DNA from 4 places in the Bradyrhizobium sp. ORS 86 genome. Region 4 is predicted to be linked to each of the others. Evidence: predicted binding sites of a transcription regulator. Region 4 holds the regulator's gene; each other region holds the start of a gene.
What was found. The regulator LexA, encoded in region 4, represses DNA repair genes until DNA is damaged. The targets are predictions, from matches to a motif close to TGTTCNNNNTGTGTTCNG.
Positions count from the first base shown of each region.

Region 1: a site for LexA is predicted at 2,372-2,389, ahead of P6U25_RS17865 (single-stranded DNA-binding protein). Genes of this name have one in related genera too.
Region 2: a site for LexA is predicted at 1,793-1,810, ahead of recA (recombinase RecA). Genes of this name have one in related genera too.
Region 3: a site for LexA is predicted at 1,946-1,963, ahead of P6U25_RS29170 (PA0069 family radical SAM protein). Genes of this name have one in related genera too.

Region 1 covers NZ_CP120699.1:3,876,075-3,880,284, reverse strand. Annotated here, with positions in the region: gene gyrA (DNA gyrase subunit A) at 1-834, opposite strand, end outside; gene P6U25_RS17870 (DUF2306 domain-containing protein) at 1,063-1,461, opposite strand; gene P6U25_RS17865 (single-stranded DNA-binding protein) at 1,716-2,201, opposite strand; gene P6U25_RS17860 (outer membrane protein) at 3,077-3,823, shown strand; gene P6U25_RS17855 (outer membrane protein) at 4,063-4,210, shown strand, end outside.
Region 2 covers NZ_CP120699.1:2,963,926-2,968,135, forward strand. Annotated here, with positions in the region: gene P6U25_RS13350 (hypothetical protein) at 1-82, shown strand, start outside; gene P6U25_RS13355 (hypothetical protein) at 178-408, shown strand; gene P6U25_RS13360 (hypothetical protein) at 615-824, opposite strand; gene recA (recombinase RecA) at 1,911-2,996, shown strand; gene P6U25_RS13370 (hypothetical protein) at 3,097-3,819, shown strand; gene P6U25_RS13375 (hypothetical protein) at 3,981-4,210, shown strand, end outside.
Region 3 covers NZ_CP120699.1:6,333,927-6,338,136, forward strand. Annotated here, with positions in the region: gene P6U25_RS29160 (ribonuclease HII) at 1-63, opposite strand, end outside; gene P6U25_RS29165 (VOC family protein) at 157-612, opposite strand; gene P6U25_RS29170 (PA0069 family radical SAM protein) at 758-1,924, opposite strand; gene P6U25_RS29175 (glycosyl transferase) at 2,087-2,656, shown strand; gene P6U25_RS29180 (GNAT family N-acetyltransferase) at 2,700-3,641, shown strand; gene P6U25_RS29185 (RSP_7527 family protein) at 3,671-3,790, shown strand; gene moaB (molybdenum cofactor biosynthesis protein B) at 3,964-4,210, opposite strand, start outside.
Region 4 covers NZ_CP120699.1:3,762,778-3,766,987, reverse strand. Annotated here, with positions in the region: gene P6U25_RS17345 (HAD family hydrolase) at 230-856, shown strand; gene glp (gephyrin-like molybdotransferase Glp) at 885-2,096, shown strand; gene lexA (transcriptional repressor LexA) at 2,319-3,023, shown strand; gene P6U25_RS17330 (hypothetical protein) at 3,325-3,753, shown strand; gene P6U25_RS17325 (hypothetical protein) at 3,901-4,131, shown strand; gene P6U25_RS17320 (ComEC/Rec2 family competence protein) at 4,128-4,210, opposite strand, start outside.

The DNA of each region.
Region 1 (4,210 bases), 110 kb from region 4:
GTTCACCTGGTAGGGAATTTCGCTGATGATGATCGCTTCACGTCCGCCGCGGATCGTGTCGATCGTCACCCGCCCGCGCATCACGATCGAGCCGCGGCCGAGATGATAGGCCGAGCGGATGCCCTGACGGCCCAGGATGATGCCGCCGGTCGGGAAATCCGGTCCAGGAATGATGTTGATGAGTTCGTCGATCGACAGCGCGGGATTGTCGATCAGCGCGACGCAGGCGTCGACCACCTCACCGAGATTGTGCGGCGGGATGTTGGTCGCCATGCCGACAGCGATGCCGCCGGCGCCATTGACCAGCAGGTTCGGGAATTTGGCAGGAAGGACCGTCGGCTCCTTGTGCGAGCCGTCATAGTTGTCCTGGAAGTCGACCGTGTCCCGGTCGATGTCGTCGAGCAGATGCAGCGCGATCTTGGTCAGCCGCGACTCGGTGTAGCGCATCGCCGCCGGCGGATCGCCGTCGACCGAGCCGAAATTGCCCTGGCCATCGACCAACGGCGCGCGCATCGAGAAATCCTGCGCTAGGCGCACCAGCGCATCGTAGATCGCCTGGTCGCCATGCGGGTGGTAGTTGCCCATGACGTCGCCGACGATACCGGCGGACTTCTTGTGCTTCTTGTCCGGCGTGTAGCCGCTCTCGTTCATCGAGTAGAGGATGCGCCGGTGCACCGGCTTCAGTCCGTCGCGCGCATCGGGCAGCGCACGCGACACGATCACGCTCATCGCGTAATCGAGGTAGGACTTTTTCATCTCGTCGAGAATGGAAACGGGACGAATATCTGAGGGCCCCGGCGGCTCGCCGGGCTTGTGGTCTTCGTTATCGGACAAAGGGGAAATCCGGTCAGTTCTACTTGGGAATCATATAGCGTATCGGGGCCGCGAAAACCACCCTCACCCGGCTTCGGCAAGCCGTTTTTCCGCTCGTTTTTTCATGGACTTACGAGGTGGTCTTGGGGTTCGAGACACAGAGGTCCGAGACGCCCTAGAGAGTGGCGAATAGCGAATGGAACCGCGTGCCTACCCGCACTTCGCCATTCGCCATTCGGTTTCTCTCGCTCACTGCCCAAACACCGCGGCATGCATGATCCGGCCGGGCACGAACGTGAACAGCCCGGCGATGACGAGCGCGCCGAAGAAGATGCCGATCATCGTGAACTTGTGGCGGCGGACATCGTGGGTCCGTGCGGCCATCACGCCGAGCACCAGCATCACCAACGTGAAGATCGACAGCAGATGGATCGGGCTCCACGGGCCCACCAGACGGATCTGATGGATCCAGAACGAGCTCACCGCCACGACGAGCATCAACGCCGCCCAGATCCAACCCAAGGCCCGGTGCGGCAGCGTGCCCTTGGGTGCTGCGAGCTGAATGGAGCCGAGCACGAAGGCAGCCATCGCCGCGAAGGCATGGAGCGGGATCGCGGGCGCTGCGTCGAGCAGAGGCGCAAGGCTCATGGTGACAGGCCTTCAGACCGGCGAGGGCAACAATGCTATCGAGGCAATGTAAATATCATTAACATTCAGATCTGTCAAAGCGGGGAATTCACTTCCCCGCACTATGCAAAGTAGATTCGATACGTCAGCCGCTTATCGGGCCACATTGCCAAGTCATGTGAAGATGCGAATATCAAGCATCAGGCAGCGGTCCCGCGAACATGCGTTCCACGGAACGGCGGCCTGCTGAATTGTTCGGAATCGCGCGATCCCGTTCAGAACGGGATGTCGTCGTCCATGTCGCTGTTGCGGCTGCCGGCGGCGACCGCGCGCCGCGGCGCGGAGCTCACCGGGCCAGATGACCCGAAATCGCTGCCGCCATCGTCGGAGAAGCTGCCGCCTCCGCCGCCACGCCCGTCGAGCATGGTCAGGTTGGAATTGAAGCCCTGCAGCACGACCTCGGTCGAGTATTTCTCGACGCCGCTCTGGTCGGTCCATTTGCGGGTCTGCAGTTGCCCTTCGATATAAACCTTGGCGCCTTTCTTAAGGTACTGCTCGGCAACCTTGCAGAGGCCCTCGTTGAAGATCACCACGCGGTGCCACTCGGTTTTTTCCTTGCGCTCGCCAGTGCCCTTGTCGCGCCAGGTTTCAGAGGTGGCGACGGAAAGGTTTGCGATTGGTCGGCCGTCCTGAGTCCGCCGAATTTCCGGATCCTTGCCGAGGTTGCCGACCAGAATCACCTTGTTCACGCTTCCCGCCATTGCTTCATCTCCACTCAAAACCGGGCAGCCGGACATCAGCCGCCGCTCTCAACCTTCGCCACTTACTGCAGGCGTCGCGAACGACCCTATACGCCGGCACCGCCGCGCCGCCTCCGCTATTCGCGCGGCCCCTCGCCGGTTATCCCCACATATAGCATCGCGCAGCGAAATGTTCCAGGTTTGTTCCGTGCAACCTGCCGTGGCAGGCAATCGCTCGGGACAGAGCAGCAGCGAATAGCCGGCCAAAATCACGCGTCGTAATAACTACAGACGAGTCAATGGCTTGCTCGAGAAGCACTTCTTCGCGCGAGTGTGGCTGTTCGGAGACGGCATTTCCGGTTGAATCGGCGTATAAATGCGATCGGATGGCATGGGCGCTCGCGTCGCCGCTTCGGGACCAAGGGAAGCGGCGTCCAGACTTGCCAGCAAAGAAGCATTTGCTAGCTACAACCAGGCGGGCCTTTATCAGCGGCCTCGAAGCGAGGGCGACTGTGCTGATCCCGGACGCGCTTTCGCACCTTCGTAATCGACACACTCCGTAATCGACACCCCTCGCCGCCTGCAGCGCTTCCGATCTCCGCCGCGGTAGCGCGCGGTCGCCACGCCTCCAATCCCGCTTGCGGCGGGCGTGGTCCGATCACCCAATCATGCAAGACAACACCTGCACGCTGAACACCCCGGACGACCGGGCCACTTTGCGATTTCGGATTTCCCGATGTGTGGTCGGAACCCCTTCAAGTGTTAAGCAGTTGTAAAAAATGGAACCGATGCAACTTGTTGGCGACTGTGGCCGCGCAGTGACAGCCCTTCCGGGAAACCCGTGGTAGCTTCGGCTTCAAGTTTAGAGCTTCCGAATTCTCAGGAAGGGGGATCCCATGAAGAAGTTCCTGATCGCAACGGTCAGCATCGCCGCTCTCGGCATCACCTCCGCGTCGGCGGCCGACCTCGCCGCGCGTCCCTACACCAAGGCGCCGCCGCCGATGATCGCCGCCGTGTACGACTGGAGCGGGTGGTACATCGGCGCCAACGGCGGTTGGGGCTCGAGCCGCAATAGCTGGAACTCGGTCTCTCCGTTCCTGATCGGCGCGGAAGGCAGCCATGATGCGACCGGCGGCGTGGCCGGCGGCCAGATCGGCTATCGCTGGCAGGCGGGCACCTGGGTGTTCGGCCTTGAAGCACAGGGCGACTGGGCCGATCTGAAGGGCAGCAACGCGAGCCTGCTGTTCCCCGGCTTCATCAACACCTCGAAGATCGATGCGTTTGGCCTGTTCACCGGCCAGATTGGCTATGCCAACAACAACGTGCTGCTCTACCTCAAGGGCGGCGCCGCCGTGACCTCGAACAAGTACCGCATCAACGATCTCACCGGCGCGCTGTTTGCGAGCAGCGGCGACGACACCCGCTGGGGCGGCACCGTCGGCGTGGGCCTTGAATTCGGCTTCGCGCCGAACTGGACGGCCGGCATCGAGTACGACCACCTGTTCATGCAGGATCGTACCCTCAACTTCACCTCGCCGGTCACCGGTCTTACTGTCGCCAGCGATAGCATCCGTCAGGACGTCGATCTCGTCACCGTCCGCTTGAACTACAAGTTCGGCGGCCCGGTCGTCCCGCGCTACTGATCGAACTGATACAATCTAGCGTAAAGGCCGGCCTCGTGCCGGCCTTTTTGTTGCCTGGAGAGCACAGGCTGGTGCCCGATATGGGCATCAGATCGCGCGTTTGCCGTGCATTGTTGCTTTCTGGATACACAAGTTCCAGGTTATCCGTGTAGAAACGCGCCAGCGTCACGCAACACTGCTGTGACGTTCCCTTCAAGGATTGAAGGGACAACAAGAAGAATGGGACTGGGATTTTGAAAATGAAGACCGTTTTGCTGGCGTCGGCCGGCTTGCTTGTTTTGAGTGCGTTTGCTCCGGCCTCGGCCGCGGACTTGGCGGCGCGTGCGCCCTACGTGAAGGCTCCGCCGCCCGCCGCGATCTACAACTGGACCGGCTTCTACATCGGCG
Region 2 (4,210 bases), 800 kb from region 4:
GCGCAGCGATGCACCCAAGGCGGCCGCCCATCCCGCCAAGCCAAAGGCCAAGACCGGCAGCGCGGCGCAGCGCAGCCAGTAGCCACGGCCGCTCAGCAGCGATCGTCTCGCGGACTCGGATTCCCTCAGCGCCATCCCTATATTGGGACGGTCGTTAGATGGTTCGGAGTTACGACGATGGCTTTTCGCCCGCGCGATCTCGCCAGCCGAATGGCCGAACGGCGGAAGGCGCATGACGGCTATGTGCGCGAGACCTTTACCCTGCCACGCGATGAGGCCCGGTTGCGGGCGCGCGACTTTCTCGCGCGCTACCCGAAGGCCGCCTATATGAGCGCCGTCGAAAGCTGGCGCGAATTGCCCGGTGGCGATATCGAGTTCACGATGCGGCGGCTTGCGAGCGCGGACTAGGACGTTTTCAAGCGACGTGGACGCCGATTGGCGCGAAGAAAGCGTGTCGAAACTAGAATTTGCAGCTTTGGTGCTGATTCAACCAGAATCGAAAATGCGGGGGGCGCTCCTATGGCGGACGCGGCGACGTCTTCCGTTGGCTGATCTTCGTATGGGCGCCTTGGATCGCTTGTTCTGAGATGCGGTGGCGTTGTCCGGATCACGCTTCAATCCGCATTGCCTCGTCCGCGCGGCGGCTGATCGTGCGCGATTTTCTTCAGCTCGCGATCAATCCGCAACTGCACGCGGCGGATCGCCAATAAATCCAGGTTTGTCCCGGTCCTGCCCGTGAAGATCCGGTCGCCGAGCTGGAAGCGCCACGTCCAGACGCCGGCCGCAACCTCGGTGACGCTGAATTCGATGCCCCTGTGGATCATTGATGAGCTCCGCGGAAATTGAGGGCGGGCCGCTAAACTAAAGGTTGTATAAATAAACAAAGCTCTTTAAGCGGAAGCGAGATGTCGTCCTCAAATTCGTATTTCAGTTTGTTGCGGACCCTAGCTGGGATTCGTGCGCTAGCGGTGCCGCCTGCGCACCCGAAGTGGGCTTGCCTAGTTGGAGGAACACCGATGGAACCGGCGCAGTCGCCCGAAGGCTACGGACTTTTTTCGGCGGTCAGGAGAGTACCAAGGTAGTACGTGCAAATACGGCTCACGCGCTGCGACTAGGCGTCCGCACGGGATTACGAGTAGCTCTTGAACGCGTTTGTGAAAGGAAGTTAAGTATCTGATTTGGAAACGTAATTTAGATTGGTCCGATTTGTGGCAGGAACTTTGTTCTGCCCGGAGAACAACGGGCCGTGATGTCGCTTCCTTGGCGACTCGCGCGGCGCCAGAGCCTGGCCGCCGGGACAGCCCTCGCATCTCCCAAAAACGCAACGCCGCCCGCTTGAAATACGTGCGAGCGGCGTCGGCTAGCCCCAGGAAGGTTGCTGCAAAATCCTGGCCCACATAGGTCTGCACGAGCCACCATAAAGGTTCATGCGTTCGAACCCCGTATGATTGCGGGGATCCCGAACGTCCACGGAACCCACGCGGGCCGCCTCGCGTTCGTTTGCTGCTCCCTCCGGCTGACGCCAAATGTTCGGGCTGGCCCTGGAACCTTGTTCACGGCCGGAGAACTACGGAAGTAATCCTTACTCTTTTGTGGTCTCGAACGGCTAATCTTGGGACGGAGAGAGCTTGGGGCGCAACGCGAATACTTTTCGCCACATAAAGATTGCTCTGCCCAGAACCTCCATTGAAATGCCAGCAGTCCTGCAGAGAGCGTGGTCTAAGCGGTTCAGGTCGTTCGCGGAATTGCGCTGACCGCTGGGGACAAAATGGGCTGCGGTCGCGCATCCGAAAAGAACATATTGCGAACATGGAACAAACATGGTACGCAGCAATCAACAACGTGTTCTGCCTGAACTCGTCGCCCGTTTGTCCCGCTAGCGAATCCCCGCCATAAGGAGCACATCCCAAATGTCCGCCACTGCACTGCGTATCGTCGAAGGATCCTCCATGGACAAGTCCAAGGCCCTCTCAGCCGCGCTCTCCCAGATCGAGCGCCAGTTCGGCAAGGGCTCGGTGATGAAGCTCGGCAAGAACGACCGCTCGATGGATGTCGAGACGGTGTCGTCGGGATCGCTCGGGCTCGATATCGCGCTCGGCGTGGGCGGTCTGCCGAAGGGCCGCATCGTCGAGATCTACGGGCCGGAATCGTCGGGCAAGACCACGCTGGCGCTGCACACGGTGGCGGAAGGCCAGAAGAAGGGCGGCATCTGTGCCTTCATCGACGCCGAACACGCGCTCGATCCGGTTTATGCGCGCAAGCTTGGCGTCAACATCGATGAGCTCCTGATCTCGCAGCCGGACACCGGTGAGCAGGCGCTGGAAATCGCCGACACGCTGGTACGCTCCGGTGCGGTCGACGTGCTGGTGATCGATTCAGTCGCGGCGCTGGTGCCGAAGGCCGAGCTCGAGGGCGAGATGGGCGATGCGCTGCCGGGCCTGCAGGCGCGCCTGATGAGCCAGGCGCTGCGCAAGCTCACTGCCTCTATCAACAAATCCAACACCATGGTGATCTTTATCAATCAGATCCGCATGAAGATCGGTGTGATGTACGGCTCGCCGGAGACCACCACGGGCGGCAATGCGCTGAAGTTTTACGCCTCGGTCCGCCTCGACATCCGCCGCATTGGCGCGATCAAGGAGCGTGACGAGGTCGTCGGCAACACCACCCGCGTCAAGGTGGTGAAGAACAAGCTGGCGCCGCCCTTCAAGCAGGTCGAGTTCGACATCATGTACGGCGAGGGCGTCTCCAAGATGGGCGAGATCCTCGACCTCGGCGTCAAGGCCGGCCTGGTCGAGAAATCCGGCGCCTGGTTCTCTTACGACAGCCAGCGGCTCGGGCAAGGACGCGAGAACGCCAAGGCCTTCCTGCGCTCCAACCCGGACATCACCGCCAAGATCGAAACCGCAATCCGTCAGAACTCCGGCCTGATCGCCGAGCAGATCCTCGCCGGCACGCCCGAGCGCGACGCCGACGGCGAAGAACCGGGAGAGTAAGCGTCAAAGACTGGAATGATTTCGCTGCAAGCGGGCGCTGAGGACGTTGAGTTGCCGACGTCTTCGGTGCCCGTTTCGTTTTGTGCTGAGTGAATGGCCGATGAAGCGTCTGATCATGACCAGTTCGTCCGGCAGCAGCCTCACGCGTGCGGGGCTTGCCGAGGTCGGCATTATATCGTTCTTTCGGTTTGTTGGCGGACCGCTGCCGTCACCGAAAGAGCTTGAGGCATATTTCGGATTACGTTCCGACCAAGATCCGGTCGGACATTGGTCGCACTGGAGCCCGCGGGGCCGGTGGCCTCAGGAAGCCAAGGCGCGCAGGGATCTCGCATTGATCGAGTTTTGCGATGCTTATGAGATGATCGAGCTTTGGTTCGATCCGGATCCAAACGATCAACTGCAACTGATTTGGTTGCTCGACCATTTCCGGGCTTATCCAGCGACGGTGGCCAAGCTGAAATTGCGTCTGGTCGGTTTCGACCTGATGACGACCCACGAGACATGGGGTGAATGGGACAAGGTGCCGCTTGTCAACGTCCGACCAGCGGATATCGAGACGGCAAGCATGTGCTGGCAGGCGTACCGGACGACGGTTCTCGCGGGCTTTCCACCGGAAATGGAAAGGCCTGGCGATGCGAAGGCTCGCTGGGAGTGCTTCCTGCAGAGTCGTCTGACGATGACCGACTTCGGCGAAGAGGTGCTGAAGCACGAGTTGGATTTCAGCCAGTACAACCCCGTCAATCGCTGGTGGGGCGGCACGGAGTTGATCAAAGAGCGGCTGTGGCGCTGGGACGCCAAGAGCCGTGCCCTGGTCGCTCCATAGATTTACTCATTGGATCGAAGCTGGAGGCTCGCAAAGTGTCGTTCAGTAAGTTCGACCGATGAATTTCCCCCGACCGCGGCATGACCGTTATGACCCGGCTTATCCTCACATTCACCGATAGCGGCGCGGGCGGCCTGAAAGCCGCACGGCTCGCCGATTGCGTGATTGGCATCGAGCAGCAGTTTGCGTGCGGAAGGTTGCCGGCGTCAAGCGAACTTGACGCGTTGCTGTCGCCGCGCGCGGCTTCGCGCCGTGTGGGTGCCCACTGGCTGGATCATCTCACCGGCAGGTTGGTCGAGGACGCGCGCAGCCAGGGTCTTGGATTGACGGAATTCTGCGAGCGCTTCGACGCCGTCGATCTATGGGTCGATCCCGATCCGAACTCTCAACT
Region 3 (4,210 bases), 2.6 Mb from region 4:
CACGCGCTTCTCTGGCTTGGCCGGCTCGCCCGGCTTCTTCTTCACTGACTTGTCCCGAATCATGCGCGGATCGTGATCAAGCGCGGCTCGCCGCGCAACCGGGAACCTGCCATCGTCCCCGCTATTCATGATATTATTGATATTATTGGCCGCAGCCTAATCCGGCATCGACACCCGCCGGTCGTCGCCGACCTCGAAACCCGGCGCGCGGACCACTTCCCAGGCGTGGCCATCCGGATCGGCGAAATAGCCGCAATAGCCGCCATAGCTGGTCGGCTGCGCGGGCTTCAGCAGCCTGCCGCCTTTCGAGAGCGCGAAGGCCATGACGGTATCGACTTCCGCATCGTCGTTGCAGTTCCAGGCAATCGTGACACCGCGGAACGCCGCCGGCCGCGGCTGATCGGGAAGTGCAGCGTCCGCGGCCAGCAGATGCCACGGGAACAGTCCCAGCACGCTGCCGCCGGTCTCGAAGAAGGCCACCTCCTCACCGGTCGCGCGGTATTTCCGTGCAAAGCCCAGCGATTCGTAGAACGCGATGCTGGTACGCATGTCGCTGACGCCAAGGGTCAGGACCGTGAAGCGTGGGGTCGGGGCGGTCGCGGTGTTGCTCATGGTTACCTCTCTCCGTCATTGCGAGGAGCTCGCGACAAAATTGCAAAGCAATTTTGCGCTGAAGCGACGAAGCAATCCATCTATCCCGACGTGACATGGATTGCTTCGCTTCGCTCGCAATGACGATCACAACAACCTTTCGAATCTAGAACAAGCTCAACTGCTGCCCGTTGCGCTTCGGCTTGGCGAAGTGGTCGGTGGTCAGCTTGGTGCGCCGCTTGTTGAGCCCAAGCTTTTCGCAGGCGATCTCGAAGCGGCGGCCGATCATCCAGGCCATCGGACCGGTGCCCTTCATCCGCGTGCCCCATTGCGAATCGTAGTCGCGGCCGCCCCGCATGTCGCGGATCAGTGTGAAGACGTGGCGATAGCGGTCGGGATAGTTCGACATCAGCCATTCGCGGAAGAGGTCGCGGACCTCGAGCGGCAGGCGCAGGAGAACGTAGCTCGCCTCTTTCGCGCCGGCATGCGCGGCGGCATCGAGGATGCGTTCGATCTCCGAATCGTTCAGCGCCGGGATCACCGGCGCGACCATCACCGTGGTCGGGATACCGGCCTCAGTGAGCCGCCTGATCGCCTCGAGCCGCTTCGGCGGGGTCGATGCGCGCGGCTCCATGGTACGGGCGAGCTTCGGATCGAGCGTCGTCACCGACAGCGCAACCTTGACCAGATTGCGCTTGGCCATCCGCGCCAGGATGTCAATGTCGCGGGTCACCAGCGCCGACTTGGTCACGATGCCGACCGGATGGCCGGCCCGCTCCAAGACCTCCAGGATGCCGCGCATGATCTTCCGCTCGCGTTCGATCGGCTGATAGGGATCGGTGTTGGTGCCGATCGCGATCATCCGCGCTTCGTAGTCTGGCGCGGCGAGCTCCTTCTCGAGCAGCTCCGGCGCATCGGGCTTGGCGAGCAGCCTCGATTCGAAGTCGAGTCCCGGCGACAGGCCGAGATAGGCGTGGGTCGGCCGCGCGAAGCAATAGACACAGCCATGCTCGCAGCCGCGATAGGGATTGATCGAGCGGTCGAAACCGATGTCGGGGGAATCGTTGCGGGTGATCACCTTGCGCGAGGTGTCGATCGCCACCGAGGTCTTGAACGGCGGCAGGTCGTCAACGCTCTGCCAGCCGTCGTCGAAGGCGACCCGCGCCTCGGCCTCGTAACGGCCGCTGGCGTTGGACTGCGCGCCGCGCCCGCGCCGCCGCTCGCGCTCGATCGCAACCGCAAGCTCGGGAAAAGGGGGAGCCGCACCCGCCGGGTTATCGGAGGGCGCCGTTACCGGCGGGTGCTTGAGGGCATGAGAGGATGCTCGGCTCATGCCGGGAAGTTAACACAGCGCGAGAACAAATCAAGAACAAGCGCCACAAAAATCCACAAGCCGCTGCCGCAAGAATCCGCAGCCGCAAAGGCTGCGCTGCATGTGACAAGGTGATAACAGGGCTCAACTTCTCAACCGTTTGAGCCATCGAAGCCTCAACTCATGCTGAGCGTGATCATTCCGACCGACGGGGTCGAACGCACTGTGGTCGCGACCTTGGCGGCGCTGGTGCCAGGCGCGGCGGCGGGAATCATCCGCGAGGTGCTGCTGGTCGAGCGCACCAACACCGATGTGATGGAGCGCGTCGCTGACGTGGCGGGCTGCCGCTTCCTGCGCTTCGAGGGCACGCGCGCCGCCGCGCTCGCCGCGGGCGCGAAGCAGGCGCGCTCGCCCTGGCTGATGTTCCTGCATCCGGGCGCCGTGCTCGACGCAGGCTGGATCGAGGAGACCACCCAGTTTATCCAGATCGTGGCGGCGAGCGGCAAGGACCGCGCCGGCATCTTCCGCTATGCCCGTTCGCCTTACAGCGATCCCGGCCTGCGTGGCGGGCTCAAATTCGTCGCGCGGATGATGACGGGACCGACAGCCGAACAGGGTCTCCTGATCGCACGTGATCATTACGAGCGGCTCGGCGGCTACCGGCCGGACGCCCGCCGCGCCGAGGCGCGCCTGTTGCGCCGGCTCGGCCGCTCCTCCCGCACCATGCTACGCAGCCGGATCACGGTCGCGTAGAAAGTCCTTGCAGATCGTTTGATTCCGTCAAATAATATATTTGATGAAATCAAATATACCTGACGAGACCCTCGAAGGCCAGGTCGCGGCGGTTCGCGGCTTCAGCCGGTTCTATACCCGCAAGCTCGGCATCATCGAGCCGAAGCTGCTGCACAGCCCGTTCACGCTGCAGGAAGCGCGAATCATCTACGAGCTCGCGCATCACGAGGATTGCACCGCAACCGATCTGGTGCGCGAGCTCGACCTCGATGCCGGCTTCGTCAGCCGCACGCTGGCTGCCTTGCAGCGCCGCCAAATCGTGACGCGCAAGCCGTCGAAGGCCGACAAGCGCGTCAATGAGGTCGCCTTGACCGCGAAAGGCCGCGCCGCGGCCGCCGACCTCGAAAGCCGCTCGCGCGACGAGGTCGCGGCGCTGCTGAAACAGATCGACGGCGACCGGCGGGCGGCGGTGGTGCGCGCCATGGGCACGATCGAGCAATCGCTGGAGCCGCCGGCCGAGAAGCCGGCCGGCTTCCTGCTGCGCAGTCATCGCGTCGGCGACATGGGCTGGGTCATCTCGCGACAGGGACGCGCCTATGCGGAGGAATATGGCTGGGACATCAGTTACGAGGCATTGGTGGCCGAGATCTGCGCGCAATTTTTGAGGTCGTTCGATCCGACCTGCGAGCATTGCTGGATCGCGGAGGTCGACGGCGAGCCGGTCGGCTCGATCTTCCTGGTCAACGGCGGCGACCGGATCGCCAAGCTGCGGCTGTTGCTCGTCGAGAAGAAGGCACGCGGGCTCGGCGTCGGCCGCGCCCTGGTCGAGCAGTGCATCCGCGCCGCGCGCGAGAGGGGCTACAAGAAGATGACGCTCTGGACCCAGAGCATCCTGGTCGCCGCACGCGGTATCTACGTCCGCGCGGGCTTCCAGCGCGTGAAGGAAGAGAAGCACCACAGCTTCGGCGTCGATCTGGTCGGCGAGACCTGGGAATTGGAGTTGTGAAGCCGCAGCGCCGCGGACCTGCCCGGCGCGTGACGGCTGAGCTCATCACATTCTATACGCGCAGGGCCCACGCGCTTCGTGCCGAGGCGTATCGCGACGCCGTGTGGGCGTTGTGGCGTGCCTTGGCCGGATTCGTCAGCCGCGGTTGATAGACCGTCGCTCGCGCAATCTGGGCTGCGTAGCCCGGATGAAGCGCAGCACAATCCGGGAACGGCGCCGCCGCGGGAACGACCGTCCCGGATTTCGCTTCGCTTCATCCGGGCTACGGGAGCTTGGTTCGAGATTCCGGGTTGATCGCTGGCGCGATGCCCCGCAATGGCCGTCAGGCGCTCGCGCCCTTTGCCTTCGCGCGCCGCAGATGCTCGTCCAGCCGCGGCATGATCTCGACGAAATTGCAGGGGCGCGTGCGGTAGTCGAGTTGCGCGGCCAAAATGCCGTCCCAGCCATCACGGCAGGCGCCGGGGGAGCCGGGCAGACAGAAAATGAAGGTCGCGCCCGCGACACCGGCGGTGGCGCGGCTCTGGATCGTCGACGCGCCGATCTTGGCGTGGCTCAGCATGTGAAAGGCG
Region 4 (4,210 bases):
AACTGTTCATCGTTGTGCGACGCTGGGGCCACCATCCCGTTCATCAGCAAAATGCGGTGGTCATGGATCCCGGCCTTCGCCGGGACGACACTTTTGTTGGGGCACCTCAGGATGCAAGCCATCATTCGCGCAATCCATCGCTCGCGAGGATGTGCCCGTCGCGACGAGCGCTCCCGCGGAGATCGAAACCGTTGCCGCCTGCCCGCAATTTTCGTACATCGGTCGTGCAATGACCACGCAACTCTCTCCCAATTCCGTCGACGTGCTGCTGTTCGATATCGGCCGCGTCGTGCTGGATATCAACTTCGACAGGGTGATGGCGCGCTGGGCGGAGCACGCCGGCTGCGCGCCTGCCGATCTCGCAAGGCGCTTCGTCGTCGATGACAGCTTCAAGCATCACGAGACCGGCAAGGTCGATGACGCCGCGTTTTTTGCGAACCTGCGCCGGTCGCTCGGTATCGACCTCACCGATGCGCAGTTCCTCGAGGGCTGGAACGCGATCTTCACCGGCGAAATGCCGGGGATCGCGCCGCTGCTGGCGACGGCCGCGCGGCGGCTGCCGCTCTATGCCTTCTCCAACACCAACCCGGCCCATGTCGCGCATTTCTCGGTCGCCTATGCCGATGTGCTCAGCCATTTCCGCGACGTATTCCTGTCGTCGGCGATCGGCCTTCGAAAACCGGACGCCGAGGCCTACGATCATGTGGTAAAAGCGATCGGCGTGCCGGCGTCGCGGATCCTGTTCTTCGACGACACGGCCGCCAATATCGAAGGCGCGCGGGCGCGCGGCCTTCGTGCCGTCCACGTGACATCGACGGATGACGTGGCAAGGGCACTCGCCGCACTTGGAATATGAAGCCCTTGGGATTTGAGGAGCCCTGTCCGTGGCCCTGATGCCGGTTGCCGATGCCCTGTCAGCCATTCTCTCCGGCGCCGAGCCGCTGCCGGAAGAGACGGTCGCGCTCGATGCCGCCTATCACCGCACGCTGGCACGCGATGTCGCGGCGCGTCGCACGCAGCCGCCGCAGCCGATGTCGGCAATGGACGGCTATGCGGTGCGCGCGGCCGATGCGTCCGACCTGTCGGCGAGGCTGAAGGTGATCGGCGAAGTCGCAGCCGGGCGTCCGTTCGAGCGCACGGTTGGCGTGGGTGAAGCGGTACGAATCTTCACCGGCGGCGTGATCCCCGACGGCGCCGACGCCGTCATCATCCAGGAAGATACCAGGACCGACGGCGGTCACATCACGATCACCGAGGCCGCCGCGAAGGGACGGCACATCCGCCTCGCGGGCGTCGACTTCCGCGAGGGCGATGTACTGCTTGCGGCCGGCAGTCGCCTCTCCGACCGCGCGCTGTCGCTCGCCGCGGCCATGAACTATCCGGAACTCGCCGTGCGCCGCCGCCCGAAGGTCGCGGTGCTGGCAACCGGCGACGAGCTGGTGATGCCGGGCTGCCGCCCCGGCCCCGGCCAGATCGTCTATTCCAACGGCTACGCGCTGCGGGCGCTTGCCCGCGCCGAGGGCGCGGAGACCGTCGATCTCGGGATCGCCGCCGACACCGTCGCTGCCACCACCGCCGGCATCCGCCGGGCACGGGAGGCGGACGCCGACATCTTGATCACCACAGGCGGCGCCTCGGTCGGCGACCACGATCTCGTCAAGCAGTCACTGGACGCCGAGGGAGTCCAGATGGCGTTCTGGCGGATCGCGATGCGGCCGGGTAAGCCGATGATGCACGGCCGGTTGGGAACGATGCGGGTGATCGGCCTGCCCGGAAACCCGGTGTCGTCGTATGTCTGCGCCTTCCTGTTCCTGGTGCCGTTGATTCGGGCCCTGAGCGGCCGAAAAGTGATTCATCATGTCCGCAAGAGCGCCCTGCTCGGCCGTGACCTCGCCGCCAACGATCAGCGCGAGGACTATCTCCGTGCGCGCCTCGAAGAGCGCGACGACGGCACGCTGATCGCAACACCCGTCAGCCAGCAGGACAGCTCGCTGCTGGGAAATCTCGCTGCGGCACGGGCACTTGTGATCCGTCCGCCGTTCGCGCCCGCGGCTGTCAAAGGCGAGGCGTGTGAGATTCTGACACTCCCTGAATGAGGCGTTGCGGCCGCGCCGATCGTGCGCAGTCGGCCGCATTCACCGGAAATTAAGTGGTTGCGGAACACATATCGAACATATAGTGTCCGTTCATGATTTGTTTCGAGTACTGGTGTCCACGAATGGGAGCGCGCTGAGGAGTGCCGCAAGTTTCGCGCTCCCGATCAGGCTCCCTGAAGGTCTCGGAATCGAACGACGCTATCAACCGGGGGAATACTCGAGATGCTCACGCGCAAACAGTACGAACTTCTGCGTTTCATCAATGAACGTCTGAAAGAGGCCGGCGTCCCGCCCTCCTTCGACGAGATGAAGGATGCGCTCGACCTGCGCTCGAAGTCCGGTATCCACCGCCTCATTACAGCGCTGGAAGAGCGCGGCTTCATCCGCCGCCTGCCGAACCGCGCCCGCGCCATCGAGGTGATCAAGCTTCCGGAGCTGTCGGCCGGCGGCGGCAACGGCCGCCGCGGCTTCACCCCGAGCGTCATCGAGGGCACGCTCGGCAAGCGCAGTAGCACGCCGCCGGTCGCCGAGGATGATGGCAACCGTCCGGTCGCCGTCCCCGTCATGGGCCGGATCGCGGCCGGCACGCCGATCGAGGCGCTGCAGACGCGCAGCCACACCATCAGCGTGCCGCCGGACATGCTCGGCGCCGGCGAACATTATGCGCTGGAGGTGCGTGGCGATTCCATGGTCGACGCCGGCATCCTCGACGGCGATATGGCGCTGATCCAGCGCAACGACACCGCCAATACCGGCGATATTGTGGTGGCGCTGATCGACGACGAGGAAGCGACGCTAAAGCGCTTCCGTCGCCGCGGCGCATCGATCGCGCTGGAGCCGGCCAACACCGCCTATGAAGTGCGCATCCTGCCGCCAAACCGCGTGCGAATCCAGGGCAAGCTGATCGGGCTCTATCGCAAATACTGACCGCACCCCAGGTCCAGGGGCGACCGCGTGCAGCGCGTCGTGTCTATGTGCAGTCGCACATCCGTTGCGAGGGAACGAGCAGCGCGCAACGCCGTTGCTTCATGGACTGCGCGGCGTGAGTGCCCTCCGGCGCGTCCTGATACCATCCGGACGGTGTAGCGTGTTTGTGATCGGAGGCTCGCGCTGCCAGTCGTACAATCGCCCAGAAACGGGAAGAACCTCGTTTGCTGTTGTCCACTCTGGTAGAGGCCCACGCCTCAGGAGAGGCATGGGTCGCTATCTCGAAATGAGGAGCCATCCGATGTGTGACTATAGTCTGCACGCCGTGGCATCGCGCCCCGCCATTGTCGGAGAGACGCTGATCACCACGACATTCCGCGGCACGTCAACCCGCGGCTTTGCTTCGGAGAGCGATCCGACTGTCGCGGTCTGCATGCTGCCCGGCACCGAGCTCGCGTTCGTCGAGAACGTCCGCTACGACAGCCGCTGGATCTGGACCAAGACGATCGGCTTCCGTGTCGGCGTGTTCAACGAAGTCGAGCCCGACGTGCCCGATCGCCATCATGATGCGGTCGAATTCCCCGACGGCAGCCACGTGCTGGTGACCCAGCTCGTCGAAGGACAACGCGTCACCGTGCTGCAGCTACCTGCTCTCCACCCGCCCGTCGTCGAGAAGCCGAAGGCGGTCGAGCGGCGGCCCTCTGCGTTCGCGTCGCTGTTTTTGGGTTGAGCGCATCATGGCCGCTGGATGAATTGTCCGGCGGCGGGTGACTTAAGCGATTTCGAGCGGCCCCGGACTTAGGGTTCCGGGGCGCATCGGGAGTTTGCGTTAGACGGCGCCTTGGCGCATCATCGGTCACGGACAAGGACGTGCTCGGTGGTCGACAAGGTCACATGGCAAAGGGCTGGACGCGTCACGGAGCCGGGCCGGTACATGTTCCGGTTCGGCTGGCTGACGGTGACGGCCGACGACCTGAAGATCTGGCAGCAATTTCCCGAAGCGACGTTCACCCTGGTCAGGAAGGCTGACGCCAACCCTGACTCGGACGAGTACCATCTTGGCGCCTTTGACCTGCCGAACACCGCTCCTCTGCCCGATCAGCCCTAATCGTCGCCTTGCAGGTCAGCCTCTGCCGGGGTCGCGTCCACCGCCGGACGCGGCGCACGGCCGGGTATGCGCAGCGTGG